Regions from separate parts of the Streptomonospora salina genome, predicted to be linked through region 2. Evidence: riboswitches for the same ligand, from Rfam matches in the RefSeq annotation. Region 2 holds a riboswitch; the other holds the start of a gene.
What was found. A riboswitch is a leader RNA that binds a small molecule or an ion and turns the genes downstream of it on or off. The one in region 2 is predicted to bind glycine.
Positions count from the first base shown of each region.

Region 1: another riboswitch for glycine. It lies ahead of gcvP (aminomethyl-transferring glycine dehydrogenase); the one in region 2 lies ahead of gcvT (glycine cleavage system aminomethyltransferase GcvT).

Region 1 is NZ_JACHLY010000001.1:195,796-210,289, reverse strand. It holds gene HNR25_RS00925 (ArsA family ATPase) at 1-633, shown strand, start outside; gene HNR25_RS00920 (CDP-alcohol phosphatidyltransferase family protein) at 774-1,472, shown strand; gene HNR25_RS00915 (mannose-1-phosphate guanyltransferase) at 1,528-4,026, shown strand; gene HNR25_RS00910 (double zinc ribbon and FHA domain-containing protein) at 4,382-4,924, shown strand; gene HNR25_RS00905 (bifunctional nuclease family protein) at 5,202-5,672, shown strand; gene HNR25_RS00900 (ATP-dependent DNA ligase) at 5,799-6,746, shown strand; gene ku (non-homologous end joining protein Ku) at 6,811-7,896, opposite strand; gene ligD (non-homologous end-joining DNA ligase) at 7,995-8,897, shown strand; gene HNR25_RS00885 (FAD-binding protein) at 8,933-10,207, opposite strand; gene HNR25_RS00880 (MerR family transcriptional regulator) at 10,763-11,263, shown strand; glycine riboswitch at 11,539-11,629, shown strand; gene gcvP (aminomethyl-transferring glycine dehydrogenase) at 11,743-14,494, shown strand, end outside.
Region 2 is NZ_JACHLY010000001.1:3,635,204-3,649,697, reverse strand. It holds gene HNR25_RS16535 (sensor histidine kinase) at 1-476, opposite strand, end outside; gene HNR25_RS16530 (PP2C family protein-serine/threonine phosphatase) at 473-1,705, opposite strand; gene HNR25_RS16525 (biliverdin-producing heme oxygenase) at 2,129-2,755, shown strand; gene HNR25_RS16520 (TetR/AcrR family transcriptional regulator) at 2,841-3,464, shown strand; gene HNR25_RS16515 (hypothetical protein) at 3,592-3,786, shown strand; gene HNR25_RS16510 (3'-5' exonuclease) at 3,838-4,803, opposite strand; gene HNR25_RS16505 (asparaginase) at 4,942-5,904, shown strand; gene HNR25_RS16500 (NAD(P)/FAD-dependent oxidoreductase) at 6,028-7,245, shown strand; gene HNR25_RS16495 (ferredoxin) at 7,229-7,420, opposite strand; gene pip (prolyl aminopeptidase) at 7,529-8,488, opposite strand; gene HNR25_RS16485 (3-deoxy-7-phosphoheptulonate synthase) at 8,926-9,981, shown strand; glycine riboswitch at 10,345-10,443, shown strand; gene gcvT (glycine cleavage system aminomethyltransferase GcvT) at 10,490-11,611, shown strand; gene gcvH (glycine cleavage system protein GcvH) at 11,780-12,160, shown strand; gene glyA (serine hydroxymethyltransferase) at 12,165-13,436, shown strand; gene HNR25_RS16465 (L-serine ammonia-lyase) at 13,541-14,494, shown strand, end outside.

The DNA.
Region 1 (14,494 bases), 3.4 Mb from region 2:
GCTTACGCCGCGCTGCCGCGCGAGATCATGCCCGCCGTCCAGCGCCACCTCGGCCACGCCGCGGCCGGTCCGGGGATGGCCGAGTCCGCGCTCAACGACCTGTTGATCGACACGATGGACCGGGTGCCCGGCGAATGGGACCGCCTGGTGGTCGACAGCGCGCCCACCGGCCACCTGCTGAAGATGCTGCACATGCCCGCGCTGATGACCCCGTGGCTGCAGGGGCTGGCGCGCCAGCGCGAGAAGGCCGTCGACGCCGATCGCTTCGCCGCCGGCGTGGTCGGCGGCTCCGCCGAGCCCGAGCCCGACCCGCTGCTGGGCACGCTCAACGCCCGCCGGCGGCGGCTGGAGCGCGCCGCCCGCCGGTTGCGCGAGGACGCCGCGGTGCACCTGGTGCTGCTGCCGCGGCGGATGGTGCTGGCCGAAACCGAGCGGGCCGCCGACGAGCTGGCCGGGGCCGGCTTCCACCTGGGTCCGGTCGTGCTCAACCAGGTGCCCGAGCGTCCCGACGCCGCGGTGGTGGAGGCGGTGCGCCGCCGCTTCGGCGCATGCGGGATCCGCCGCTGCGCGCTGAGCGAGCAGGAGCCCACCGGGGTCGATCGGCTGCGCGGGATCGCGCTGGAGCGGCTGTGACCGCGCCGCTGTAATGCGCCCCTTCGCCGGGTAAGCTCGCTAACCGAAACGTGGGAGGTGGGGTGGCGAGCCGACTGACTCCGCGCGCAGGGGGCCGTGTCGCAGGCGACCGCGTCTGGACCGTGCCGAACCTGCTGAGCATGCTGCGCCTGGCGGGTGTGCCGGTGTTCCTGTGGCTGGTGCTGGTGCCCCAGGCCGACTGGTGGGCGCTGGGTCTGCTGGCGTTCGCGGGGATCTCCGACTGGCTGGACGGCAAGATCGCCCGGATCTGGGACCAGGCGAGCCGCCTGGGCGCGCTCCTGGACCCTATGGCCGACCGCCTCTACATCTTCGCCGCGCTGCTGGGCCTGGTGGTGCGCGGCATCGTGCCGTGGTGGCTGATGGCGGTGCTGGTGCTGCGCGACGGGTTGATGCTGCTGTCGCTTCCGGTGCTGCGCCACTACGGCTACGGAACCCTTCCGGTGAATTTCGCCGGTAAGGCGGCTACACTCTGCCTGCTCTATTCCTTCCCATTGTTGTTCCTCGCCGGATACGCCGGAATAGTCGGCGATGGGGCGCGGATTGTGGGTTGGGCGTTCGCTCTCTGGGGAACGGCTATCTATTGGTGGGCCGGGCTGTTGTACGCGGTGCAGGGGCGGCGATTGATCGCGCAGTCCCGACGGGCCGACCGTCCGTCCGGCACGGGTGACGACCCCGTGCCGGGGGTAGCGGCCACATCCGGCGGCGACAGCCGTGCGGGCGCGGAACCGGGGCAGCCGGAGCAGACGGCTCCCGGCCGCGGCTGCGGGCCACCGTCCAGCGGCACGACCGATAGGAAGGGAGCGACGTCCCCACCATGAGAACACGCCCGAGGGCGTCCGGCCGTCCATACCACGGGGTCTGGGGGTGGCCCCGATGAAGGCCGTAGTCATGGCCGGAGGGGAAGGAACCCGCCTCCGCCCGATGACCGCCAACCAGCCCAAGCCACTCCTGCCCGTCGTCAACCGGCCGATCATGGAGCACGTCCTGCGGCTGCTCAACCGGCACGGCTTCGACGACACCGTCGTGACCGTCCAGTTCCTGGCCACGCTGATCCGCAACTACTTCGGCGACGGCGAAGAACTCGGCATGAACCTCCACTATGTCGCCGAGGAGGTGCCCCTGGGCACAGCCGGAAGCGTCAAGAACGCCGAGGAGTACCTGCGCGGCGAGCCGTTCATCGTGATCTCCGGTGACGCGCTGACCGACATCGACCTGACCGACATGGTGCGTTTCCACCGCGAGAACGGCGCCAAGGTCACCATCGGGCTCAAGCGGGTCGAGAATCCGCTGGAGTTCGGCATCATCATCGTCGACGAACAGGGGCGGGTCCAGCGCTTCCTGGAGAAGCCCACCTGGGGGCAGGTCTTTTCCGACACCGTCAACACCGGTATCTACATCATGGAGCCCGAGGTCCTCGACGAGGTCGCCGAGGGCGAAGTGGTCGACTGGTCGGGCGACGTGTTCCCCAAACTGCTCAAGGACGGCGAGCCCATCTACGGGTATATCGCCGACGGCTACTGGGAGGACGTCGGTACCCACGAGAGCTACCTGCGCGCCCAGGCCGACGTGCTCTCCGGCAAGGTCGACGTCGAGATCGACGGCTTCGAGGTCTCGCCCGGGGTCTGGATGGCCGAAGGCGCCGAAGTCGATTCCGAGGCCGTGCTCAAGGGTCCGCTCTACATCGGCGACTACGCCAAGGTCGAGGCCGGAGCCGAGCTGCGCGAGTTCAGCGTCCTGGGCAGCAACGCCGTGGTGCGCTCGGAGGCGTTCCTGCACCGCGCCGTGGTGCACGCCAACGTCTACATCGGTGCCAGCACCAACCTGCGCGGCTGCGTCATCGGCAAGAACACCGACGTGATGTCGCGCGCCCGCGTGGAGGAGGGGGCGATCGTCGGCGAAGAGTGCGTCGTCGAGTCCGAGGCCTATCTCTCCAACGAGGTCAAGGTCTACCCCTTCAAGACCATCGAGGCCGGCGCGGTCGTCAACAGCAACGTCATCTGGGAGTCGCGCGGCCAGCGCTCCCTGTTCGGTCAACGCGGGGTCTCCGGGCTGATCAACGTCGAGATCACGCCCGAGCTCGCGGTGCGGCTGGCCAGCGCGTTCGCCACCACGCTGAAGAAGGGCTCGGTGGTGACCACCTCGCGCGACGTCTCCCGGGCGGCGCGCGCCCTCAAGCGGGCGGTCATCAGCGCACTCACCGCCAGCGCCATCGACGTGCGCGACCTGGAGGTGGTGCCGCTTCCGGCGGCCCGCTTCCACACCTCCCAGGGCGGCGTCGCCGGCGGCATCAGCCTGCGCACGTCGCCCGGCGACCCCCAGTCGGTGGACATCATGTTCTTCGACGAGCGCGGCGCCGACCTGTCCCCGGCGGCGCAGCGCAAGCTGGAGCGGGTGTTCGCCCGCGCGGAGTACCGCCGCGCGTTCCCCGGCGAGATCGCCGAGCTGTCCTTCCCGTCGCGCGGGGTGGAGAACTACGCCCACGAACTGTTGCGCACCGTGGACACCTCGGGGATCGGCGAGGCCGGGCTGAAGGTGGTGGTCGACTGCGCCGGCGGCACGGGATCGCTCATCCTGCCCTCGCTGCTGGGCCGGATCGGGGTCGAGGTCCTCACCGTCAACAACAAGCTCGACGAGGACTCGCCCACCGACACGCTCGCCAAGCAGATGCGCGACCTGCAGCACCTGGGCGAGCTGGTCTCCTCGTCGCGCGCCGATTTCGGGGTGCGCTTCGACCCGGTGGCCGAGCGCCTGTCGGTCGTCGACGAGACCGGCCGGGTGGTCGACAACGAGCGCGCGCTGCTGGTGATACTGGATCTGATCGCCGCCGAGCGCCAGGGCGGCCGGATCGCCCTGCCGGTGACCACCACGCGGGTGGCGGGCCAGGTCGCCGGTTACCACGGGGCCCGGGTGCAGTGGACCCCCACGGCCGTCGACGAACTCGCCAAGGCCGCCCAGGCCGAGGACATCGTGTTCGCCTCCGACGGCCGCGGCGGCTACGTGGTACCCGAGTTCTCCCGCACCAGCGACGGCATCGCCGCGTTCGTGCGGCTGCTGGGCCTGGTCGCGCGCACCCGCATGTCCTTCAGCGAGATCGACCGGCGCATCCCGCAGTCCCACCTGCTGCGCCGCTCGGTGCCCACCCCGTGGGCGGTCAAGGGCAGCGTGATGCGGGCGGTGGTCGAGGCCGCCGAAGGCCGCGAGGTCGACACCACCGACGGTGTGCGCGTGGTCGAACCCAACGGCGCCTGGGCGCTGATCCTGCCCGACACCTCCGAGGCGGTCACCCACCTCTGGTCCGAGGGTCCCGACTCCGACACCGCCCAGCGGCTGGTGGAGGAGTGGGCCCGGGTGGTCGAGCAGGCCGAAGGCTGACCCGCCGGATACGCACGGCCCGCGCGGGCCCGCGGGCGGGCGGCCAAATCCGGCCGCCCGCCCGCGGGCCCCGCCGCACGGCACCGCCGCCTGTGCGGCGCCGATATGGTTTAGAGTCGGGTGTTCCCCACCGGCAGGCCTCCCCGAGCACGGCCGGATTCGAGAGGGAACGCGGAGCTGTTCACGATCAGAGCACGGCAGGGGAGGACCCCATGTGAGAATCCGAGGTGAGCCGGGGAACACAGCACCGGCCCGTCCCGTTTCCCGAGTGGGTGCGCGAGCCGTCCCCACCCATGTACGAACGACCACCAGCCGATCAAGCACCGCCCCGTGCGGTAGGAGGCCGAGCCGACCCATGTCGAGCGTTTACTGCACGCAGTGCGGTCACGCCGTTGCGGATGATGCCCGTTTCTGCTCCAACTGCGGTTCCCCCATCCGGACGGCCGAGCAGGATGCCGCCCCGGGATCCGGCGGCAACCGCGACTCCGTCGGCGAGACCACCTCCACCATCTCCATCGCCGGCATCCAGGCGCTGGAGGCCGAAGCCGAGGGTGAGGACCTGCCCGGCGAGCCCACCAACGTCGACGCCCTGCCCCCGGGCACGGCGCTGCTGGTGGTCAAGCGGGGCCCCAACGCCGGCAGCCGGTTCCTCCTCGACAGCGATGTCACGACCGTGGGCCGCCACCCCAACAGCGACATCTTCCTCGACGACGTCACCGTCTCCCGGCGCCACGTGGAGTTCTTCCGGCGCGGAAACGGGTTCGGCGTCCGCGACGTCGGCAGCCTCAACGGCACCTACGTCAACCGCGAACGTATAGACGAGGCCGAGATCGGCGGCGGCGACGAAGTGCAGATCGGCAAGTTCCGGCTGGTGCTGTTGACCAAGCCGCGCCGCTGAGCGGCGCGGTCCGCTCCGACCGCGCCGACCAGGTTTGCCCGCCCCCCGCACCGGAGAACCTTTAGGGAAGACCGCCACCGATGGCGCGATCGGGGACATCGCGGTCATGTCGTCGGATGCGGCGTCGGGGAGGGGTGCCGGAGTCCGGTCCGGGCGTCGGCGTCTGGGACCTGCCTCGGAGGCCTGTCGGCGTGGCGGTGTACCGTGAAGAAGACGGAGCAGAGCACACCTTGGCGAGTGCCCCCTCCGGCACGACGAGTCGTGGGACGGAGCCGCAGTGAAGTACATGGAGGTTGTCGGCGTCCGAGTCGAGATGCCCTCGAACCAGCCGATCGTCCTGCTCAAGGAAACCGACGGCGAACAGTACCTGCCGATCTGGATCGGCGCGGTCGAGGCGACCGCGATCGCCCTCGCCCAGCAGGGCGTGACGCCCGCTCGTCCGCTTACCCACGATCTCTTCCGCGACGTGCTCGAAGCGCTGGACGCCGACCTGACGACGGTCAACATCACCGCGCTCAGCGACGGCATCTTCTACGCCGAACTGGTCTTCTCCAACGGCGTCGAAGTCAGCGCCCGGCCCTCCGACTCCATCGCGCTGGCGCTGCGCACCGGCGCGCCCATCTACGCCCATGAGGACGTGGTGGAGGAAGCCGGGGTGCCCATACCCGACGAGCAGGAGGACGAGGTCGAGAAGTTCCGGGAGTTCCTCGACCAGATCTCGCCCGAGGACTTCGGCCGCACCACCTGAAGCCGGCCGCCCGGCCACCGCGCGGCGGCGTCCGGGCGGGCCAAGGTGCGGTCAACATCGTCCCACGATCGCCCCGGCACGCAGCTGCCGCGGTCGCGCAGCGGGCATTCCCGCAGCGTGGAACCGATGCTCGCGCGCGCGGTCGGCACCTTCCCCGAAGGGCCGCATTGGCGCTACGAACCCAAATGGGACGGTTATCGCGCCATCGCCGAGCGCGACGGCGGGGTGCACCTGACCTCGCGCTCGGGCCGGCCGCTCGCCCCCGCCTTTCCCGACGTCGCCGCCGCCGTGGAGGCGGTCCTGCCCCCGGGCACCGCCGTCGACGGCGAGATCGTGCGCTGGTCGACCGAGGGCCGCCTCGACTTCTCCGCGCTGCAGCGCCGTGGCCGCGCCTCGGCGGCGGCCCGGCGGGCGGCCGGCACCGAGCCCTGCCACTACATCGCCTTCGACCTGCTGCGCGCCGACGGCGCCGAGCTGGCCGACCGGCCGCTGGACGAACGCCGCCGGTTCCTGGAGGAGCTGATGCTGCGCGTGAGCGAACCGGCCGTCATGCTCGGCTGGCAGACCGGCGCGCCCGACGTCGCCCGGCAGTGGTTCGAGCAGATGCGGCGCGTGGGTGTGGAGGGCCTGGTCGCCAAAGACGGCCGCGGCCGCTACCGGCCGGGCCGCCGCGACTGGCTGAAGTACAAGCACCGGGTCACGACCGAAGCGATCGTGGGCGGGGTGATCGGCGAGCCCGGCGATCCCCGCGAACTCGTCGTGGGCCGGCGCGACTCCCAGACGGGGGCGTTGCGCGTGGCCGGGCGTACCGGCGAGATCGCCCCCGCGCACCGGGGGGAACTGGCGGCACTCCTGCGCCCGTCCGGTGGCGATCACCCCTGGCCCCGGCGGCTGCCCGCGCGGTGGGGCTCGGCCCGCGGGGACTACGCGCGGGTGGTACCGGAGGTCGTCGTGGAGATCGCGCCGGACGCGGCCGCCTCGGCGGGGCGCTGGCGCCACGCCGTGGGCTACGTGCGCTGCCGCAGCGATCTCGCGCCCGCCGACGTGCCCACCGACCTGTCCGTCGAGGGCTGAGATGGCGCCCGGGCGCCGGCGCCGGGGGAGCCCGGCGGCGCCCGCCGTCCGGCTGCGCCGCCGGTCACGCCGAGTGCGCCGCGGCCTCGGCACGGGCTCGCTCGACCGCCTCCGCCAGCTGCCGGCGATCCATCTTCGACCGGCCCGGGACGTCCAGCTCGGAGGCCAGGCGCGCGAGGTCGCGTTTGGACAGCTCGGCGACCGGCGCTTGGCGCGGCTCGGGCGGCGCAGCGCCGGAGTCCCGGCCGCGGCCGCCGCCCCCGGAACCCGATCCCGGTCCCGAGCGGCCGCCCGCGCCCGAGCGGCCGCCCGCGCCCGAGCGGCGCCGCCCGGAGCCCGGTCCCCCGCCCCGGGCGGCGTTCTCGTCGCCGCTGCGCAGGCTGGCGCGCAGCGCCTCGGTCAGCTCCACGACGTTGGTCTCCTCCGGCGCCCCCTCCTCGGCGTAGCGCACCCGCTCGCCCGCGCTCTTGGCGCGGATCAGCTCGTCGATGCGCTCCTGGTAGTCGTCGGTGTAGTCGGCGGGCCGCCACTCGTCGGCCATCGCGCCGATCAGCTGCTCGGCCAGCTCCAGATCGCGGTCGCCCAGCTCGGCGCCGGGGATCGCGGGCAGGGTCTCCGCGGGGTCGCGGACCTCGTCGGCCCACCACAGCGTGCTCAGTGTCAGGACCCCCTGCTGCGGGCCCACTACCGCCAAGTGCTGGCGCTCCCGCATCACCAGCCTGGTCAGTCCCAGGCGCCCCGACCGCTCCAGGGCACGGCACAGCAGCCGGTAGGGCTTGGCCGATCCCGCGGAGTCGGGAGCGACGTAGTAAGCGGAGTCGTACCACAGCGCCTCGACGTCGCCGGCCGGTACGAACGCGCCGATCTCCAGCGACCGGGACCGCCCTGGCGCGATCTCCTCCAGCTCGGCGGGCTCGACGATGACGTACTCGTCCGAGCCCGACTCGTCGGCCCTGGCGCCGCGCACGATCTCGGAGGAGTCCACCTCCGTTCCGGTGCGCTCGTTGATCCGCCGGTAGCGGATCCGGTCGGAGGTACCGCGCTGGAACTGGTGGAAGCGCGTTCCGTGGCGCTCGCGGGCGGTGAACAGCCGCACCGGCAGGCTCACCAGCCCGAAACTCAACGTCCCTTTCCACACCGGAGAGGCCATCGGCGTGCCTCCTTCCCCCGACCTATCTCCCATAGTGCCCCTTTGCAGGTAAAACGCCGCAGACTGCGGGTAAAGACACACACGAACGGGGGAGCGCGGTGACCGAGCAGGCACCGGGATGGCGGGTGGGCGGGCGCCGGGTCCGCATCCACAAGCCCGACAAGGAGCTGTTCGAGCCGGGCGGGGTCACCAAACGCGAACTCGCCGAGTACTACCGCACCGTCGCCGGGCCGATGGTGCGCCATCTGCGCGGGCGGCCGCTGGCCGTGCAGCGCTACCCGCACGGGATCGGCGACCCCCAAGGCGGTTTCTACGTCAAGAACCGGCCTTCGCACGCGCCCGCCTGGGCCGGGGCGGTCGGCGTACCCGCCGACGGCGGGGCCCGGCGCGAGATGCTCGTCTGCGACGACGCCGCCACCCTGGTGTGGCTGGCCGACCAGGCCGCCGTCACGCTGCACCCGTGGCTGAGTCGGGCGCCCCGCGTGGACACCCCCGACCGGCTGGTCATCGACCTGGATCCGCCCGGCGACGACTTCGCCGCGGTGCGCCGGGCGGCCCACGACGTCCGGGAGGTGCTGGAGAGCCTGGGGCTGGCGGCCTACCCGATGACGACCGGGTCGCGCGGGGTGCACGTGGTGGCGCCCATCCGGCCCGAGATCCGCGCCGGCCAGGCCCGCGACTTCGCCCGTGTGATCGCCGAGCTGGCCGCCCGCCGGCGGCCCGACGAGCTCACCACTGCGCTGCGCAAACAGCGCAGGGGAGGGCGGCTCTTCCTGGACTACCTGCGCAACGGCTACGCCCAGCTGGCGGTGGCGCCCTACTCGGTGCGGGCGCTGCCGAGCGCCCCCGTGGCGACCCCGATGACCTGGGACGAACTGGAGCACATCGACTCGGCCCGGCACTGGACCGTGCGCACCTTCGCCGGGCGCGCCGACACCGACCCCTGGCGCGGCATCGGGCGCCGCGCCCGCTCGCCCCGCCGGGCCATCGACCGGTTGTAGGCCGCGCTGTGCGAGCGCCCGCCGGTGGGCGGCCCTTACCCGTCGCCGAGGACGTGCTCGCGAAGGAACGCGTTGGCGAACTTGCCGGCGGGGTCGAACCGGCGGGCCAGGGCCGCGAAATCGGGCAGGCGGCTGTAGCGCTCGCGCAGCGCCGCGGGCGGGACGGTGAACAGCTTGCCCCAGTGGGGCACGGCGCCGAAGGGGGCCAGCCGCTCCTCGATGAGCTCCAGCACCGGAAGTACCGCGGCGGTGTCGGGAACCAGGGTGAAGTGGAAGGCCGCGGTGTCCTGGCGGTAGCTGGGGCTCAGCCACTGCTCGTCGGCGGCGACGGTACGGATCTCGTTGATCTGCACGACGCGGGCGATGCGCTCGCGCAGCGGTTCCAGCGCCCGTAGCGCCGCCACGGCCGCATGGCGCGGCAGCAGGTACTCCGCCTGCAGTTCCGCGCCGGCGCTGCTGGGCGGCGACCCCGGGCGGAAGTGCGGCAGGCGCTCCGACCACGGGCCCGCCGCCCCCAGCTGCTCGGTGCAGTGCTGGGCGGCCATCCCGGGAACGGGGTGGCGCGGCCCGTCGGCCGGCCGCGCGCCGAAGAAACCGGACGCGGCGTCCTCGTGGAGCGTGTCCCCGACGCGGTGCTTGACCCACACCTGGTCGATCACGGGTTCGCGCCAGGCGGTGAACAGGCTGACGCTGTAGGCGGCGCCGGTGATCGCGTCGAAGCCGTCCTCCAGCGCCTCCAGCGGCAGGTCGTCATAGACCCGTTGGGCGACGTCGAAGGTGGGTGCGGTGCGCAGCGTCATCGACGTCACCACGCCCAGCGCGCCCAGGGCGACCACCATGCCGTCGAAGTCGGTGCCGTGCTCGGCCCGGCTGAGGGCCACCAGGTCGCCTTCGGCCGTGACCAGCTCCAGCCCTTCCACGGCGGTGGCGAGGCTGCCGTTGGCGTCGCCGGAGCCGTGGGTGGCGGTGGCGCACGAGCCCGCCACCGAGATGTGGGGGAGCGATCCCAGATTGTGCAGGGAGCGGCCGCGCTCGTGGAGCCATTGGGCCAGCTCGGCGTAGCGCACGCCCGCACCCGCCTGCACCGTTCCGGCGGCGGTGTCCAGCTCCATGGTGCGCGGCAGGTGCGCCAGCGAGACCAGCGCGCCGGGGGTGTCGGCGACGGCGTTGAAGGAGTGCCCGCTGCCGAGGGCGCGCGCCCGCTCGGCGCGGGCGATGACCGCCTGCAGTTCGGCGACGGTGGAGGGGTGGTGGAGGCGTTCGGCGGTGAAGCCGATGTTGCCCGCCCAGTTCGTGGTGCGCCGGTTCACCTTCGGCCCCTTCCCAGGGGTGGATGGATCGGACGGTCGGGGCCGCCCGCGGTAGGCAGCCACCACAGATACCAGACGCGGCCGCCGGCGCCGCCGTGCGGGACCGGGCGGGCGGGTTCGGGCCGCGGCCCGGATGGATGGGCGGCCCGGCGTGTCGGTCGGTCCCGCGCGTCGCCCGCGGCCGCGTACCCGGAGCGTGTTCAGTACGCCGCGGGGGCGGAGTTCCGGTTCCGGCGCAGGTCACGGTCGCACGGAAGTCGCTCGCGGGCCCGGAGGGGCGTATGCTTGCGGATGGACGGCATGAGGGTGCGGCGGCGATGGAACAGGTTCCGCGACGCGCCGAAGGGTGTCGTTGACGCTGTCCGTGCGACCGGCTTACCTTCATTGTCGAAGGAACCCGCGGCGCACCCTTCATGCCCCCTGTCAAACCGCCGTGGGCCGAGGAGCCGGAGGTTCGGCGTGGCGGTTACTAGCGGTGAGCAGCAAACCTCCGCTCTCGGGCATACAGCGATACGGCGAGCTGGGGAGCAGGGCCTGCTGTGCGAAGAGGACGTGGTGGCGCTGCCTATGGACGTCGGTTATCGCGGTCCCACGGCGTGTGCGGCCGCTGACATCACCTATCGGCAACTCGACTACTGGGCCCGCACCGGCCTGGTGAACCCCAGCGTGCAGTCCGCCGACGGCCGGCCCGCGCTGTACGACTCCCGCGACGTCCTGCTCCTCAAGGTCGTCAAGCGCCTGCTCGACACCGGCATCTCCCTGCAGCAGATCCGCCCGGCCGTGGACCACCTGCGCTACCGCGGGACCGCCGACCTCGCCCAGATCACCCTGATGAGCGACGGAGTCAGTGTCTACGAGTGCACCTCGCCCGACGAGGTGGTCGACCTCATGCAAGGCGGTCAGGGGGTGTTCGGTATCGCGCTGGGACGCGTCTGGCGCGAACTGGAGAGCGCCCTGGGCGAGGTGCCCGGCGAGGACCTGGAAGGCTCGCTGAGCCCGCAGGCCCCGCCCGCCGACGAGCTGGCGCGGCGCCGCCGCGAACGCAAGACCGGCTGAACCGCCCGCCCGCCCGGGCCCCGCGGCCCCGAACGCGCCCTCCGCCTGATCGGCACGCGTCCATCCGCGCGTGCCGACCCCCGCCGCGCGCCGGGGGTGTGACACGTGTCCGGTCGCGGCCACTCCACGTCGGCGCCGCGATCCAGTAGCGTCGGGACGTGCGGGGAGGCGATGCGGCGCCCGCAGGAGTGCCCCCCGCCGCCGACGGTCCGCAAGTGCCGTAGATAATGGGCCACCCACAACTGAACACCGGAGTCGACACCACATCCGGCCGTCGATACCACGCGGGAGAGACCCCCACAGCGGGGCGCCGACGGGGCAACACTCCCCAGTAACCTCTCAGGCACCAAGGACCGCGTGGAGGAGGCCACTCTGGAGCGGTAGGCGAGACGTGCCGCCTCGGCCCACGGGCCGTGAGCGACAGAGGGGGAGACCAGACAGGAGCAGCCGCATAGCGGCACAGCGACCAGGAGGTCTCCATGACGGAGCAGCCAATCCGTGAACGAGGGCCGGACGTCGGCGCCGCGGCCGCCCGCGGATTCGCCGATCGCCACATCGGACCGGACCCGGCCCAGCTCACCCAGATGCTCAAGACGGTGGGCCATGGCAGTACGGCCGATCTGATGACCGCGGCTTTGCCCGAGTCGATCCTCACCGGCCCCGGACAGCCGGCCCCGTTGGAGCTGCCCGAGGCGGCCGGCGAGACGGAGGCGCTGGCCGAGCTGCGGGAACTGGCCGACCGCAATCGGGTACTGACCTCGATGATCGGCCAGGGATACTACGACACCGTCACCCCGCCGGTCATCCGGCGCAACATCCTGGAGAACCCGGCCTGGTACACGGCCTACACGCCCTACCAGCCCGAGATCTCCCAGGGGCGCCTGGAAGCCCTGCTGAACTTCCAGACGATGGTCTCGGATCTGACGGGACTGGACGTCACGGGCGCCTCGCTGCTGGACGAGGCCACGGCCGCCGCCGAGTCGATGACGCTGGCGCGCCGCGCCACGCGCGGCAAGGGCGACGTGTTCATCGTCGATTCCGACGTGTTCCCGCAGACCCTGTCGGTGCTGCGCACCCGGGCCGAGCCGCTGGGCATCGACGTGGTGGTGGCCGACCTCTCCCAAGGGCTGCCCGACGCCGACGCCTTCGGCGTGCTCATCCAGTACCCGGCCGGCAGCGGCGCGGTGCGCGATCCGCGCCCCGTCATCGCCGAGGCCCACGAGCGCGGTGCGCAGGCGGTGGTCGCCGCCGACATCCTCGCGCTGACCCTGCTGCGCAGCCCCGGTGAGATGGGTGCCGACATCGCGGTGGGCTCCACCCAGCGCTTCGGCGTGCCCATGGGATTCGGCGGGCCGCACGCCGGCTACATGGCGCTGCGCGAAGGACTCCAGCGCCAGTTGCCCGGACGCCTGGTGGGCGTCTCGGTCGACAACGCCGGCAAGCCCGCCTACCGGCTGGCGCTGCAGACCCGCGAGCAGCACATCCGCCGGGAGAAGGCCACCAGCAACATCTGCACCGCCCAGGTGCTGCTGGCCGTGATGGCATCGATGTACGCCGTCTACCACGGCCCTCAGGGGCTGCGGGCCATCGCCGAGCGGGTGCACGGGCACACCGTCGACCTCGCCGAGCGGTTGCGCAACGCCGGCCTCGGCGTCGCCGACGACCGGTTCTTCGACACGCTGCGCGTGCGGGTGCCCGGCGCCGCGACCGCGGTCGTCGGGGCGGCGGCCGAGCGCGGCATCAACCTGCTCGCTGCCGACTCCGACACCGTGGGCATCAGCTGCGACGAGGTCACCACCGCCGCCCACCTGGAGCAGATCGTGGCGGCCTGCACCGGCGCCCCCACCTCGGGCAGCGCCCACGGCGCCGCCGACGCCGGCGACCGGGGCCGGGACTCGGCCGCGCTGCCGCAGGACCTGCGCCGCGGCGTGGACTACCTGACCCACCCCGTCTTCTCCTCCCACCGCAGCGAGACGTCGCTGCTGCGCTACATGCGCCGGCTCTCCGACAAGGACCTGGCGCTGGACCGCAGCATGATTCCGCTGGGCTCGTGCACGATGAAGCTCAACGCCACCGCCGAGATGGAATCGGTGACCTGGCCGGAGTTCGCCGCGCTGCACCCCTTCGCGCCCCTGGACCAGGCGGCGGGCAGCGTGCGCATCGTGCGCGACCTGGAGCGCTGGCTGGCCGAGATCACCGGCTACGACGCGGTGTCGCTGCAGCCCAACGCCGGGTCCCAGGGCGAGCTGGCCGGGCTGCTGGCGATCCGCGGCTACCACCGCGGGCGCGGCGAGACCGGCCGCGACGTCTGCCTGATCCCCAGTTCCGCCCACGGCACCAACGCCGCGAGCGCGATCATGGCCGGTATGCGTGTCAAGGTCGTGGCCTGCGACGACGGCGGAAACATCGACATGGCGGACCTGCGGGACAAGACGGCCCGGCACGCCGGCGACCTGGCCGCGATCATGGTGACCTACCCCTCCACGCACGGCGTCTACGAGGACACCATCACCCAGGTGTGCAGCCTGGTGCACGAGGCAGGCGGGCAGGTCTACGTCGACGGCGCAAACCTGAACGCGCTGCTGGGGTGGGCCAAGCCCGGCGCGTTCGGCGCCGACGTCAGCCACCTCAACCTGCACAAGACCTTCTGCATCCCCCACGGCGGCGGCGGTCCGGGTGTGGGTCCGGTAGCGGCGCGCTCCCACCTGGCCGCCTACCTGCCCAACCACCCCAGCCAGCCCGAGGCCGGCCCCTACACCGGCGTGGGCCCCGTCTCGTCGGCGCCTTTCGGCTCCGCCGGGATCCTGCAGATCTCGTGGGCCTACATCCGGATGATGGGCCAGGACGGGCTGCGCTCGGCCACCGAGTCGGCCGTGCTCACCGCCAACTACGTCGCCAAGCGGCTGGAGCCCTACTACCCGGTGCTCTACACCGGCCAGGGCGGTCTGGTGGCCCACGAGTGCATCATCGACATCCGCGGCCTGCAGAAGAGCACGGGCATCAGCAACGAGGACGTCTCCAAGCGGCTGATCGACTACGGGTTCCACGCGCCCACCATGTCGTTCCCGGTCGCCGGGACGCTGATGGTCGAGCCGACCGAGAGCGAGGACCTGGCCGAGCTGGACCGGTTCGTCGACGCGATGATCGCCATCCGCGGCGAGATCGACCGGGTCGCCGACGGATCCCTGCCCCCCGAGGACAACCCGCTGAAGAACGCGCCGCACACCGCTG
Region 2 (14,494 bases):
CGGGCGCCCGCCGCGCGCAGGTCGTCGAAGCGCTCACGGCCCAAGCGGTAGTCCTCGGAGGAGATCTCCTCGTCGGCGTAGGCCTTCTCCAGAGTGGGGTCGGCGTAGTCCTCCTGCCAGGCCTCGCCGGCCTTGAGGAGCCGGTTGATGTAGCCGTCGACGTCGCCGTTCCGCTCGGCCACGGACCGCAGCTGCGGCAGGCTCTCACCGAGGTCCTCCTTGCCCTGCTGGTAGGGCGCGAGGAAGTCGAGGTCGTCGGTGAGGGCGTAGCCGCGGATGCCGTTGTCCATGTTGAGGTAGGCCGCCATGGTCTGGCGCACGGCGCTTTGGGCCGGCGTCAGCTCGTCGACCTGCCGGTTCAGGGACTCGCGGGCGTCGAAGGCGGCGAGGGTGATCGTCGAGACCGACGCGACCAGCACCACCGCCACCGAGGCGAGCAGGACGGTCACACGGCGGCGCAGCGGCCACCTTCTCACGGCCGGTCCTCATGGGTGATCAGCAGCATGGCGACGTCGTCCTGCAGCGGGCCGCCGTTGTAGTGCTCGGCCTCGTCGACCAGGTGCTCGGGCAGATCGACGATGGAGGTGCCGCGCGCCAGCACGTCACCGACCATGCGGCGCAGGCCGCCGACCTCCAGGCGGTTCGGGGGGCTGCCGTCGTAGGCGTCCACCAGGCCGTCGGTGTAGAGCATCAGGGTGGCGCCGCGGGGCAGCCGGAAGTCCTCGACCTCGGTTTCGCGGTCGGGGAAGACGCCGAGCGGCGGGCGGGGCGCGACGGAGACCTCCTCGACGCCGCCGTCCTGCAGGACCAGCGGCGGCGGGTGCCCGAACAGCCGGATCCTGGCGTCCTCGCTTCCGGCGTCGAGGCTGACCTGGCACAGGGTGGCGTACATCTCCTCTTGGGCCCGCTCGCTGATGAGGATCCCCTCCAGGGCGGGCAACAGCTCCTCTTCGGCCACACCGCCCATGACCAGGGCGCGCCAGGCGATGCGCAGGCTGACGCCGAGCGCGGCTTCGTCGGGGCCGTGGCCGCTGACGTCGCCGCAGAGGACGTGGGTGGTGCCGCCCTTCTGCACCGCGTCGTAGAAGTCGCCGCCGACCAGGGCGCGCTTGCGGCCGGGCCGGTAGAAGGAGCGGTGGCTCAGCGGGGAGCTGTCCAGCAGCACCTGGGGCAGCAGGCCGCGCTCCAGGCGCATGTTCTCGCGGGCGTAGAGCTCGGCCTCGCGCAGTTGGCGCGCGTTCTCATCGGCACGCTGGCGCTCGACGGAGTAGCGCAGGCTGCGCGCCAGCAAGGAGCCGTCGACCTGGCCCTTGACCAGGTAGTCCTGGGCTCCGGCGGCGACGGCGGCGATACCCTCGTGCTCGTCGTTGAAGCCGGTCAGCACCACCACGGCCGCCGCGGACGCGGTGGTCAGGACCTCGCGCAGCAGCTCCATGCCCCGAGCGTCGGGGAGGTTGAGGTCGAGCAGGACGCAGCCGCGGAACCCGGCGAAGTGCTCCCGGGCCTGGGCGAGGCTGCTCACCCAGGTGATGCGAGTGTCCAGCGCGGCGTCGGCGAGGAGTTCCTCGACCAGGAACGCGTCTTGGGTGTCGTCCTCCACGAGGAGGACGTCGACCGCCTCGGCGGTCGAGGGGGACTGCCGCTCCATGACGGCCTCAGCAGCGCGGCCGGCGTCGGCCGGCCACGTTCGCTCGGTATCGGTCATGGTCACGGGATCGTGTCCTGGTTTCCTGGTATCCACACATCGCCTCTACGTCGACCGGTGCGCGGTGCACGTCGTCAGCCGTTGTGGCAGTCAAACGATAGTCGCCCTGCACGTGTTGTCGCTAGCGGGATTGCACGGGAGAACATCGGTGGCGGCTGCTGGGGCACCGCTCCTTCGGTGCGCTCGATCGCACCTGCGTGCGGCCCCAGGCTACCCGCCCTCCGCGAGCGTGCTTTGTCGACACCGTGTCATCTCACCCTTGAACACCCCCGGATGTGCTGACATCATGTCAGCATCCCGCTCGGGACGACAGGCGACGAAGGAGGGCACGTGCCCGCTGAAGCCGGCCGCCACCCCACCGAGGATCCCGCCCCCGCCCCCCGCCGCACCGGCGCGGCGGTCCGACCGCCGTTCTCCGAACAGCTGAAACAGGCCACCCGGTCGGCGCACGACGACGCCGAGCAGCACGGATTCAGCCGCGCCCTTCTGCAGGGCGCGCTTCCCCGCGAAGGCTACGCGGCGATGGTCGCCCAGCACTACTTCGCCTACGTCGCGCTGGAGGAGGTCGGCCGTTCGCTGGCCGCCGACCCCGTCGCCGGCCGCGTCGTCGACCCCGCCCTGTTCCGGGTCACGGCCCTGGAGCGCGACCTGGCCGCCCTGTACGGCACCGGCTGGCGCAGGCGCATCGCCCCCACCGCCGCCACGCGCGCCTACACCGCCCGCATCGAAGGCACCGCCGAGGACCCCGCCCGCTATGTGGCCCACCACTACACCCGCTACCTCGGCGACCTCTCCGGCGGGCAGTTCGTCCGCACGGCCGCGGAACGCGCCTACGGCCTGGACGAGCACCGCGGTACCTCCTTCTACGACTTCTCCGCCCTGGGAAGCCTGCCGCGGTTCAAGGCGCGCTACCGCGCACAGCTCGACGTGCTGGATCTGGACGCCGCGGCCCGCCGCCGCGTCGTGGACGAGACCCGGCTGGCTTACCGGCTCAACGTGGCGGTACTGGCCGGCCTCGGCGCCGAGTTCGCCCCCGAAACCGCCGCCTGACCCGCGGGCGCACCCGGCGGCCGCACACCGGCAGGGCCGCCGAATACGGCTCCGCGCCCGCGACCGCGCGTGCCACCATGGAGCCATGCCCAAGATCTCGGCGCCCACCATCGCCGCGCACCGCGCCCAGACCCGCGAGCGCATCCTGGAAGCGGTGGCCGTTCTCACACGGGATCAGGGCATCGACGAGATCTCCATGACCGATGTGGCGGCCGCAGCGGGAATCACCCGCACCGTCCTCTACAACTACTTCCCCGACAAGCCGGCACTGCTGCTGGCCTTCACCGAGCAGGCCACCGCCGGGTTCGTCGACCGCTTCCAGCGCGAACTCCCCGACAGCGCCGGCGCCGCCCAGCGGCTGGAGTCCTTCGTCCGCCTCCAGGTCGAGGCACTGGCCGAACACCCCCACCCCGCCGCCGCCGAGTTGGGCGCCAGCCTCGGGCCCGCCGCTTACCAGGCGCTGGCCGACCACGTCGCGCCGATGCAGCGTCTGCTGACCGGCATCCTGCGCCAAGGCGTCGCCGACGGCGAGTTCGCCGCGGCACCGGTGGAGCCGGTCGCGCGGCTCGTGCTGGCGATGCTGGGCGCACAGCGCGTGCCGCTGCTGCACGGCGAGACCACCGCCGCCGACGCCGCGCGGCTGGTGTCGGACTTCACGCTGCGTGCGCTGAGTCCGGCCGCGGCCGGCGCTGTCGGCGACACCGTGTAGGGGCTTGCACACGCCGGGTTTTAGCGGCGGGCCCGGAACCCGGTCGCGGCCGGTCTCCGGTCGCGCAGCGATCCGCGGGGTGCGGCAGAATCGGGCATCGCCCAGCCCCCGCCCCCGGAGGACCCCGGTGTCCCTGCTGCTGATCCTGGCCGGTGCCGTCCTGGTCGCCGTCGCGATGTCCAACCGCGTCCCGCGGATTCCGGCCGGCCGCGCACCTCACCTGGTCCGGGCCCGGTTGACCGAAGCGGGCCGGGCCGCACTGACCGCCGTGGGCGGCAGCGCGCTGATCATCGCCTTCTTCCTGGCGCTGTCGGGCGTCTGATCCCGCACCGGCGCAGGGCCGCGGCGGGCGGCTCCGGCGACGCGCCGCGACTCAGGACAGCAGCGCACGCAGTCGGCGCCCCAGCAGGCGCGCGGCACCGGTGGCGGCCGCGGTCGCGGTCAGCGCCGCCGAAGCGGCCGCCGCCTCACGTGCGGCGCTGCGGTACTCCGCTTCGCGCTGGGCGGCCGCGCGCTGCTCGGCGGTGAAGCGGCCCACGCAGTCGCGCGGGTCGAGCTCCAGCCTGCGCCAGCGGCGCGGCCACACCGCCGGCGGGCGCTCAGGGTGACCGCGCAGCGCGACGGCCCCGGGCGTGGACGCATACGAGGAGCGCGACTTGAGCGGGCCGGGATCCGGTTCGCCCGAATCCGACTCGACCGGGTCGGGGCCGGTGTAACGCAGCGTTCCCGGGGCGTTGGCCAGCAACTCGGCCAGCAGCTGGGCGCAGGCGCGGGCGTCACCCAGCGCGGTGTGCTGGCCGGTGGGCCAGTGCCCGCTGAGGGTGTGGCAGGCCCGCGGCAGCGAATAGCGGGGAAGGTCGACCTGCGACCGCAGCGCCAGCAGTGTGCACAGCCCCGGGAGCCCGCCCGGCAACCCTGCCGGCAGCAGCTCCGAGGCCAGGAAGCGGCCTTCGAAGTCGAGTTTGTGGCCCACCAGCACCGCGCCGGAGAACAACCCCCGCAGCACGCCCACCAGCTCGGCGGCCTTGGGCGCGCCGACGACGTCGCTGGCGCCGATGCCGTGGAACTCCTGGCCGCTGATGGCGCGGCCCGGGTCGACCAGCGTGCTGAACTCGCGCAGCAGGGTTCCGTCGCCGCGCATGCGCACCACCGCGATCTCGCAGATCCGGGCGCCCTCGCCGGGGTAGAGACCGGTGGTCTCCACGTCCACAACGGCGTACTCAAGCTCGCGTGCGCTGCGGGCGGAGCTCCGGCGGCGGGTCACAGACCCCATCCGGACCATCCGCCCCGCGTCGGGTTCGGCGTCCAGCACTTCGTCCAGCCCCCGTCCGATCGTCATCGCGGCACCTCCCGCGGGCCGACACTACGACACGCGGGGAAGAGCGACGCCCCCGGAGACGTTGAACCACCGGCCGCTCCCCCGCGTCCCTGCGGGCGCGCCCCGAAGACCCGAGCTTCCCCTGACCGAGGAGTTCCCATGCCCCGAAATCCGCAGCCGCACTACGTCCCGCTGGTCGAAGTGGTCCGATCGGGATTCGGCGAGGGGGTGCACTTCGGCACGGCCGTGGGGCTGACGCGCCAGGGTGAGATCGGCTACACGCGGGGCGACGTCCGCGCACCCATGCTGCCGCGCTCCTCGGCCAAGCCGTTCCAGGCGGCGGCCGCGCTGCGCGCCGGAGCCCGGCTCGAACCCGCCCAGACCGCGCTCGCCGCCGGCAGCCACAGCGGCGAACCCCACCACGTCAAAACCGTGGTGGGCATGCTGGCCGACGCCGGGCTGGACACCGATGCGCTGCGCTGTCCCGCCGACTGGCCGCTGGACGGCGGCGAACGCGACCGGCTGCTGCGGGCCGGCGGCGCCCCCACCCGGCTGCTGATGAACTGCTCCGGCAAACACGCCGCCATGCTCGCCGCCTGCGTCGCCGGCGGATGGAGCACCGGCGACTACCTCGAACCCGGCCACCCGGTGCAGGAGCTGGTGCGCCAGGTGATCGAAGAGGCGTGCGGCGAGCGCGTCGCCCACACCGCCGTGGACGGGTGCGGAGCGCCGCAACTGGCCGTCTCCCTGGCCGGGCTGGCGCGCGGGCTGCGGGCCATGGCGTTCGCGCCGGACTCCTCTCCCGAGGCCCGGGTGCTGGACGCCATGCGGGAGTTCCCCGCGAACGTCGCCGGGGAGGGCCGGATCGACACCCTGCTGATGCGGCGGCTGCCGGGCGCGGCCGCCAAGATGGGCGCCGAAGGGGTCCTGGCCGTGACCGCACCCACCGGCGAGGCCGCGGCGGTCAAGCTGAGCGACGGCGACCCCTGGTTCCGGGCCCGCACCATGGCGGTCCTCGACGCACTGGAGGCCGCCGGCGCCGACGTCGACGCGGTACGCGACCTCGCCGAATCGGAAATCCGCGGCGGTGACGAACCGGTGGGGCGCCTCCGGTCGGTGTGACCGCCGCCCCGGCGGCGCGGGAACCGGCGCCGCACGCGGAATCGGGGCGCTTCGGGCCGCGTTGTCACCGTGCGGGACCGCGCCCGCGGCCCCGCACGGGACACGTTCGACGAAGGGCGGCAGATGGGCGAGATCGGCGACGTCGCGATCGCCGGGGCGGGAATGGCCGGGCTGCACACGGCCGAGTCCCTGCGCGAATCCGGGTTCGAAGGCCGCATCACGATGATCGGTGAGGAGCGGCACCGGCCCTACTCGCGCCCGCCGCTGTCGAAAGAGTTCCTCACCGGCAAGGGCGGGCCCGCCGGCGTGGACCTGCGCGAGGAGTCCGCGTTCGAGGCTCTGGACCTCGACCTGCGGCTGGGGCGGCGGGCACGGCTGCTGCGCCCGCACGAACGCGCCGTCGAGCTCGACGACGGCTCCGCGGTGACCGCCGACCGCGTGGTCGTGGCCACCGGATCCCGCGCACGCCGCCCCTCGACGGCACTGTCCGGAGTCCACGTGCTGCGCACCGTCGACGACGCCGAAGCGGTGCGCGACGCGTTCGCCACCGCCGAACGCGTCGTGGTCGTGGGAGCCGGATTCATCGGCGCCGAAGTCGCCGCAAGTGCACGCACCGCCGGGCTGGACGTCGTACTGGTCGAGGCCGCCGCCACCCCGCTGACCCGCGTGGTCGACCCGCGCGTCGGCGGCGTGTTCACCGAGCTGCACCGGGACCAGGGCGTCGACGTCCGGCTGGGCGTGGGAGTGGCCGGGTTCGAGGGCGACGGGCACGTCGAGCGCGTCCGGCTCGGCGACGGCACGGCGATCGAGACGCCGCTGGTGGTAGCGGGTCTGGGCGCGGTTCCCGAAACGGGCTGGCTGGAGGGGTCGGGCGTGGATCTCGCCGCCGACACCGGCGGGGTGCTCTGCGACGAGTACTGCCGCACCGCGGTTCCCGGCGTGTACGCGGCGGGCGACGTCGCGGCCTGGCCGTACCGGCGCTACGGCGGCCTGATGCGCTTGGAGCACTGGACGAACGCCGGCGAGCAGGCGGCCGCCGCGGTGGCCAACCTCCTTGCGGGCGACGGCGCGGGAACCCCGTACACACCGGTCCCCTACTTCTGGTCCGACCAGTACGGGATGAAGATCCAGCTGCTGGGGCAGGCGGCACCCGCCGACACCGCCGAGATCGTGCACGGATCGGCCGAGGACCGCAAATTCGTGGCGTTCCTCGGCCGGGCCGGGATGCTGGTGGGCGTGCTGGGGCTGCGCTCCACCCCGAAGGTGATGCGCTACCGCCGCCTGCTGAGCGAGCCCACCACGTGGCAGGACGCGATGGCCGCGGTCAGCCCTCGACCGTGATCGCCTGCTTGGGGCACATGCGGGCGGCCTCGGTGACCTCGGCCCGCAGGTCTTCGGGGGGCTCCTCCTGCAGGACGTTGAGGAAGTCGTCTTCGTCCACCTCGAAGACCTCCGGCACGACGCCCATGCACACCGCGTTGCTCTCGCACTGGTCGAAGTCGACGCTCACCCGCATGGTTCTCCTCGCTCTGCGCTCGCTGCCCGCTGATTCGCACCCGAGCCTAACGCCGGGCGCGGCGGGCGTTCGCGCGCACGGGCCCGCCGCACCCGGCCGGCCGCGGTCTCAGGTGCGGGCGAAGGCGTCGGTCGCTTCGATGAGGTGGTGCAGGATGCCGGGCTCGCTGAAGGCGTGGCCGGCGTCGTCGACCAGGTGGAACTGCGCCTCCGGCCAGGCGCGGCCGAGGTCGAAGGCGGTCTTGGCGGGTGTGCACACGTCGTAGCGCCCCTGCACGATCACGCCGGGGATGCCGCGCAGGCGGCCGGCGTTGTTGACGAGTTGGCCCGGAGTGAAGAACCCGCCGTGGGCGAAGTAGTGGTTCTCGATACGGGCGAACGCCAGCGCGTAGTCGGCTTCGGCGTGGTGGGCCCGGATCTCTTCGTTCGGCAGCAGCGTGATCGTCGAACCCTCCCACGTGCTCCACGCGCGGGCGGCGGCCAACCGCTCCTCGGGGTCGGGCGAGTTCAGCCGGCGCGCGTAGGCCCCGATGAGGTCGTCGCGCTCGTCCTCGGGGATGGGCGCCAGGTAGTTCTCCCACAGGTCGGGGAAGAGGTAGGAGGCGCCGCTCTGGTAGAACCACAGCAGCTCTTCGTTGCGCAGGGTGAAGATGCCGCGCAGCACGAGTTCGCTGACCCGGCGGGGGTGCTCCTGGGCGTAGGCCAGCGCCAGGGCGCTGCCCCACGAGCCGCCGAAGACCTGCCACCTGTCGACTCCGGCCATGACCCGCAGCCGCTCGATGTCCTCCAGCAGCGACCAGGTCGTGTTGGTGTCGAGATCGACGTCCGCGCCGCTGGCGTGGGGGGTGCTGCGGCCGCAGTTGCGCTGGTCGAACAGCAGCACCCGGTAGCGCTCGGGATCGAACAGCCGCCGGTGGTCGGGGCTGCACCCGGCCCCCGGTCCTCCGTGCAGGAACACCGCCGGTTTGCCCGCCGGGTTCCCGCACAGTTCCCAGTAGATCCGGTGTCCGTCGCCCACGTCGAGCATGCCGGAGTCGTAGGGTTCGATGGACGGATACAGCGTGCGCATGGGTGAGGCGTCCTTCGTCGCAGATGTGGCCGCGTCAATCCTAGAACCGGGAGCGTCGGCCGCGGAGCCGTTCCCCGCCGCCTCCGGGCGCGCCGCCGTGCGCCGGAACCGCCCGCAGTCCCGGGATCGGGCGAACCCGCACCGCCGGCGCCCCCGATTCCCTCCTGGGCACGGCAGCACGTCCGCGGCCCGGTATGCGGGGGCGGCCGGGCTCGGCGGCGCCCGTTCCGGGCGGCACCGCTCCGGGGCCGCACCCGCCGCATTGCGGAAGTGATCAGGGTCACATCCCCCGCATGGCCCGGGACGTGCCCCGCCGCCGGATCGGCGCCGGTGTCCGCGCGCGCAGCGCCGCGCACCGGCGCCGGAGGCGTGCGCGGGCACGTGTCGCGTTAGTGTTTCCGTGGGTCGCAGGGGAAACGGAAGAGGGACACAGAGGCATGCCCAACACGAACGACACACGCGTCGCCAGCTACCAGCCGCTGATCGCGCCCAAGGACCTCCTCGCCGAGCTCCCGATGGGGCCCGAGCGCGCGGCCCTGGTCGAGGACGCCCGCTCCGAGGTCACGCGGGTGCTCGACGGAACCGACGACCGCCTGCTGGTCATCGCGGGGCCCTGCTCGGTGCACGACCCCGAGGCCGCGCTGGACTACGCCCAGCGGCTGAAGGAACTGATCCCCTCGGTCGGCGACGACCTGTGCGTGGTGATGCGCGTCTACTTCGAGAAGCCGCGTACGACGCTGGGCTGGAAAGGCCTGATCAACGACCCGGGCCTGGACGAGAGCTACGACGTGCACCGCGGCCTGCGCACCGCCCGCAAGCTGCTGCTGGACATCGGCTCCATCGGCGTCGCGGCCGGTACCGAATTCCTCGACCCCATCACACCGCAGTACATCGCCGACGCGGTCGCCTGGGGCGCCATCGGCGCCCGTACCACCGAGAGCCAGGTGCACCGCCAGCTCGGCAGCGGCCTGAGCATGCCGGTGGGCTTCAAGAACAGCACCGACGGCGACGTCCAGGCGGCCGTGGACGCCTGCGGCGCCTCGGCGGCTTCGCACACGTTCTTCGGCGTCGACCCCGCCGGCGCGGGGTCGGTCGTCGTCACCGAGGGCAACCCCGACTGCCACGTCATCCTGCGCGGGGGCCGGCCCGGCCCGAACTACGACGCCGCGAGTGTGTCTTCGGCGCTGGACACGGTCGAGGCGTCCGGGCTCCCGCGGCGGCTGATGATCGACGCCAGCCACGCCAACAGCGGCAAAGACCACACCCGCCAGCCCGGGGTCGCCGAAGCGATCGCCGCCCAGGTGGCCGAGGGCCAGCGCGGCATCGTCGGCGTGATGCTGGAGAGCTTCATCGAGGACGGCGCCCAGAAGCTGGGCGACCCCGCCGACCTGACCTACGGACGCTCCATCACCGACTCGTGCATGGACTGGGCCACCACCGCGGACGTGCTGGGCGGGCTGGCCGAGGCGGTGCGCAAGCGCCGCTCGGCCTGAGCCCCGCTCCGCAGGACCGCCGCGTCCGGGCGGCGCCGCCTGTCCCGGGATCCGCCGGGCCCTGCCGCGGCCTCCCGCAGCACCGGCCGGACCGGTCAGCGGGGCTCCGGCCGGCGCCCCGCCACCGGTCGGGCCGTCCCCGGTTCCGCTGTTGCGCCCCGCGTCGACTCCGTCCCGCGTTCGCGCTGGTCGGCACGCTGACCGGGGCGCTTCGCGTGCCCTTAACTGTTCGTCCGAAAGGGGCGCTGTTAGCCTGGAACCGGTCGTTGAATCCGTACGGGAGAGAGTCCGTGCAGCCGGCACGGGCCGCCGAAGGAGCAATTCCTCCCCAGTGAACCTCTCAGGCGCGACGGACCGTACGGTCGAGACCACTCTGGAAAGCAGGGGCGTTCGGTCCCTCGCCGAAGGTGCAAGCCGCGTCCGCGCGGCGAAGCTCTCAGGCATCATGACAGAGGGGGAGGATGGCAACGCCTGTGACGAAACGACGTCCATCCTCTCGGGAGTGAGAATGACTGCGCCGGACCAGGGATCGGCACTGCGAACGACACCGCTGCACGCCGTCCACGAACAGGCCGGGGCCACCCTGGTCGATTTCGCCGGGTGGGAGATGCCGCTGCGCTACAGCGGCGAGCGCGCCGAGCACGCGGCGGTGCGCGAGACCGCGGGACTCTTCGACCTGTCCCACATGGGGGAGATCACCGTCAGCGGGCCGCAGGCCGCCGACATGCTGGACTACTCCTTGGCGGGGCACCTGTCCAAGGTCACGCCGGGCCGCGCCCGCTACACCATGATCACCGACGCCGACGGCGGCGTCCTCGACGACCTGATCGTCTACCGGTTGGCCGAGGACGAGTACATGGTGGTGGCCAACGCCGCCAACGCCGAGACCGTCGTGACCGCGCTCAGCGAGCGCGCGGCGGGCTTCGCCTGCCTGGTCGAGGACCGCTCCCCGGACTACGCCCTGGTCGCCGTGCAGGGGCCGGCCGCCGCCGACATCCTCGCCCCCCTCACCGACGCCGACCTGAGCACCATCAGGTACTTCGCGGGCTACTCCTACGACGTCGCCGGGCACCCGGCGCTGCTGGCCCGCACCGGCTACACCGGCGAGGACGGCTTCGAGATCTTCCTCACGCCCGGTGACGCCGCGCCCGACGTGTGGGCGGCCCTGCTGGAGTCCGGCGAGCCGCACGGCCTCGTCCCCGCCGGGCTGTCGGCACGCGACACGCTGCGGCTGGAAGCCGGTATGCCCCTCTACGGCAACGAACTCGGCACGGGGACCACCCCCTTCGACGCCAATCTGGGCCGCGTCGTCAAACTGGACAAGCCGGGTGATTTCGTGGGCCGGGACGCGCTGCAGCGTGTCGCGGACTCCGGCCCGCGGCGCCGCCTGGTCGGCCTGGTGGCCCGCGGCCGCCGTCCGCTGCGCAAGGACAACCCCGTCCTGCTCGACGGCGAACCCGTGGGCACGGTCACCAGCGGGGCTCCCTCGCCCACCCTGGGCACGCCCGTCGCCATGGCCTACATCGACAGCGGGGCCGACCCGTCCGCCGGCGAGACCACGGTGGACGTGCGCGGCCGCGCCGAGGCCGTCGACGTCGTCGACCTGCCCTTCTACCAGCGGGACCGCTGAGCTTCAGCGGGCCGAAACCGCGCACACCGCGTGCGGGGCCGCAGGCCGAGGCGGCAGAATTCGGCGAAAGCCCGACCGCCGGCGGTCCACGCGCCGACCGGGCCGGACGGCCCTGCGCGCACGGCGCCGCGCCATACCCGGACAACGACGACCTCCTGGAGAGTTGAATTGAGCGTTCCCGCAGAGCTGAACTACACGAGCGAGCACGAGTGGGTGGCGATCAACGACGGTGTCGCCACGATCGGCATCACCGCCTTCGCCGCCGAAGCGCTCGGCGACATCGTCTACGTCGAGCCGCCGGAGACGGGCGCCACCGTCGCCCCCGGCGAGACCTGCGGGGAGGTGGAGTCCACCAAGTCCGTCAGCGACCTGTACGCGCCGGTCAACGGCGAGGTCGTCGACGTCAACCAGGCGGCGGTGGACAATCCCGAGGTCATCGGGACCGATCCCTACGGCCAAGGGTGGCTCTTCAAGGTGGAGGTCGCCGAAGAACCGTCCGACCTGCTCTCTCCGGAGCAGTACACGCAGTTGACCGAAGGCGAAGGTTGATCACATGCCCTCTCAGCGGAATCTGCTCGATCAGTCCCTCGACCAGCTCGATCCCGAGGTGGCCGCAGCCGTCGACGCCGAGCTCGGCCGGCAGCGCGACACCCTGGAGATGATCGCCTCGGAGAACTTCGCTCCGCAGGCGGTGCTGGAGGCCCAGGGCACGGTCCTCACCAACAAGTACGCCGAGGGCTACCCCGGCAAGCGCTACTACGGCGGCTGCGAGCACGTCGACGTGATCGAGCAGCTCGCGATCGACCGGGCCAAGGAACTGTTCGGCGCCGAGCACGCCAACGTCCAGCCGCACTCGGGCGCCCAGGCCAACACGGCGGTGTACTTCTCACTGCTCAAGCCGGGCGACACCATCCTGGGCCTGGACCTGGCCCACGGCGGGCACCTGACCCACGGCATGAAGCTGAACTACTCCGGCAAGATCCTCAACGCGGTCGCCTACCACGTCCGCCCCGAGGACGGCACCGTCGACTACGACGAGGTCGAGGCGCTGGCCAAGGAGCACCGGCCGAAGATGATCGTCGCCGGGTGGTCGGCCTACCCGCGCGAGCTCGACTTCGAGCGCTTCCGCCGGATCGCCGACGAGATCGACGCGCTGTTCATGGTGGACATGGCGCACTTCGCCGGTCTGGTGGCCGCCGGGCTGCACCCCAGCCCGATGCCGCACGCCGACGTGGTGACCACCACCACGCACAAGACCCTCGGCGGTCCGCGCGGCGGACTCATCCTGAGCAAGGAGGAGTTCGGCAAGAAGATCAACTCCGCCGTCTTCCCCGGTATGCAGGGCGGGCCGCTGGAGCACGTGATCGCGGGCAAGGCCGTCGCGTTGAAGATGGCCGCCGGCGACGACTTCGCCGACCGGCAGCGCCGCACCGTCTCCGGCGCGAAGATCCTGGCCGAGCGGCTCATGCGCCAGGACGCGGTGGACAACGGCGTCCGGGTGCTCAGCGGCGGAACCGACGTCCACCTCGTACTCGTCGACCTGGTGAACTGCCGGCTCAACGGCAAGGAAGCCGAGGACCGGCTGCACGAGATCGGCATCACCGTCAACCGCAACGCCGTGCCCGACGACCCGCGGCCGCCCATGGTGACCTCGGGCCTGCGGGTCGGCACCCCCGCGCTGGCCACGCGCGGGTTCGGCGACGAGGACTTCGCCGAGGTCTCCGACGTCATCGCCGAGGCGCTCAAGCCCGAGTACGACGCCGCCGCGCTGCACAGCCGCGTGGAGGCACTGGTGCGCAAGCACCCGCTCTACCCGGAGCTGTAGGGGGGCGCAGCCTGCCCTCCTGGTGCGGCCGGGGCGCGTCGGCGTTGCGTCCCGGCCGTGCCGAACACCACTATCGTTCCTGCGCCCGCAAGGAGGGCAGGACCATGGCAATCAGCGTTTTCGACCTGTTCACCATCGGTATCGGGCCGTCGAGTTCGCACACCGTCGGACCGATGCGGGCCGCCCGCCGGTTCGCCGACGGGCTGGACGCGTCCGGGCTGGTGGAGCACACCGCCGCGGTGCGCGTCGAGCTCTACGGCTCGCTCGCGCTGACCGGCAAGGGCCACGGCAGCGACCGCGCCGTCGTCCTCGGCCTGCTCGGCCGGACGCCCGAGGACGTCGACATCGACGCGGCACCGGCACTGGTGGCGGACGTGCGCTCCCGGCACCGGCTGGCGCTGGGCGGCGGGCGGCACGAGGCGGTGTTCGATCCCGACACCGACCTGGAGTTCCGCCGCACCGAGACGCTGCCGGGCCATCCCAACGGGATGCGTTTCGTCGCCGCGGACTCCGGCGGCGGCGAGTTCCGGGCGCACACCTACTACTCGGTGGGCGGCGGCTTCGTCGTCGACGACGAAGCGGTGGGCGCCGACAGGATCACGGCCGACGACACCGACCAGCCCTACCCCTTCGCCAGCGCCGCCGAGCTGCTGCAGATCTGCCGCGAGACGGGGATGTCCATCAGCGCGGTCATGCTCGCCAACGAGCGGGCGTTCGGCCGCTCCGACGCCGCGATCCGCGAAGGGCTACTGGAGATCTGGCGCGCCATGCGCGCGTGCGTGCGCCGGGGCGTCACCACCGAGGGCACCCTGCCCGGCGGTCTGAAGGTCACCCGGCGGGCGCCGCGCCTGTACCGCCAGCTCGGCGGCCACTGCGAGGCCGCGGGCCTGTCCGGGCCCGACCACAGCGACCCGGGCGACCCGATGCGCGGCACCGACTGGATCACGCTCTACGCCCTGGCGGTCAACGAGGAGAACGCCGCCGGCGGCCGCGTGGTCACCGCCCCCACCAACGGCGCGGCCGGCATCATCCCGGCGGTGCTGCACTACTACGCGCAC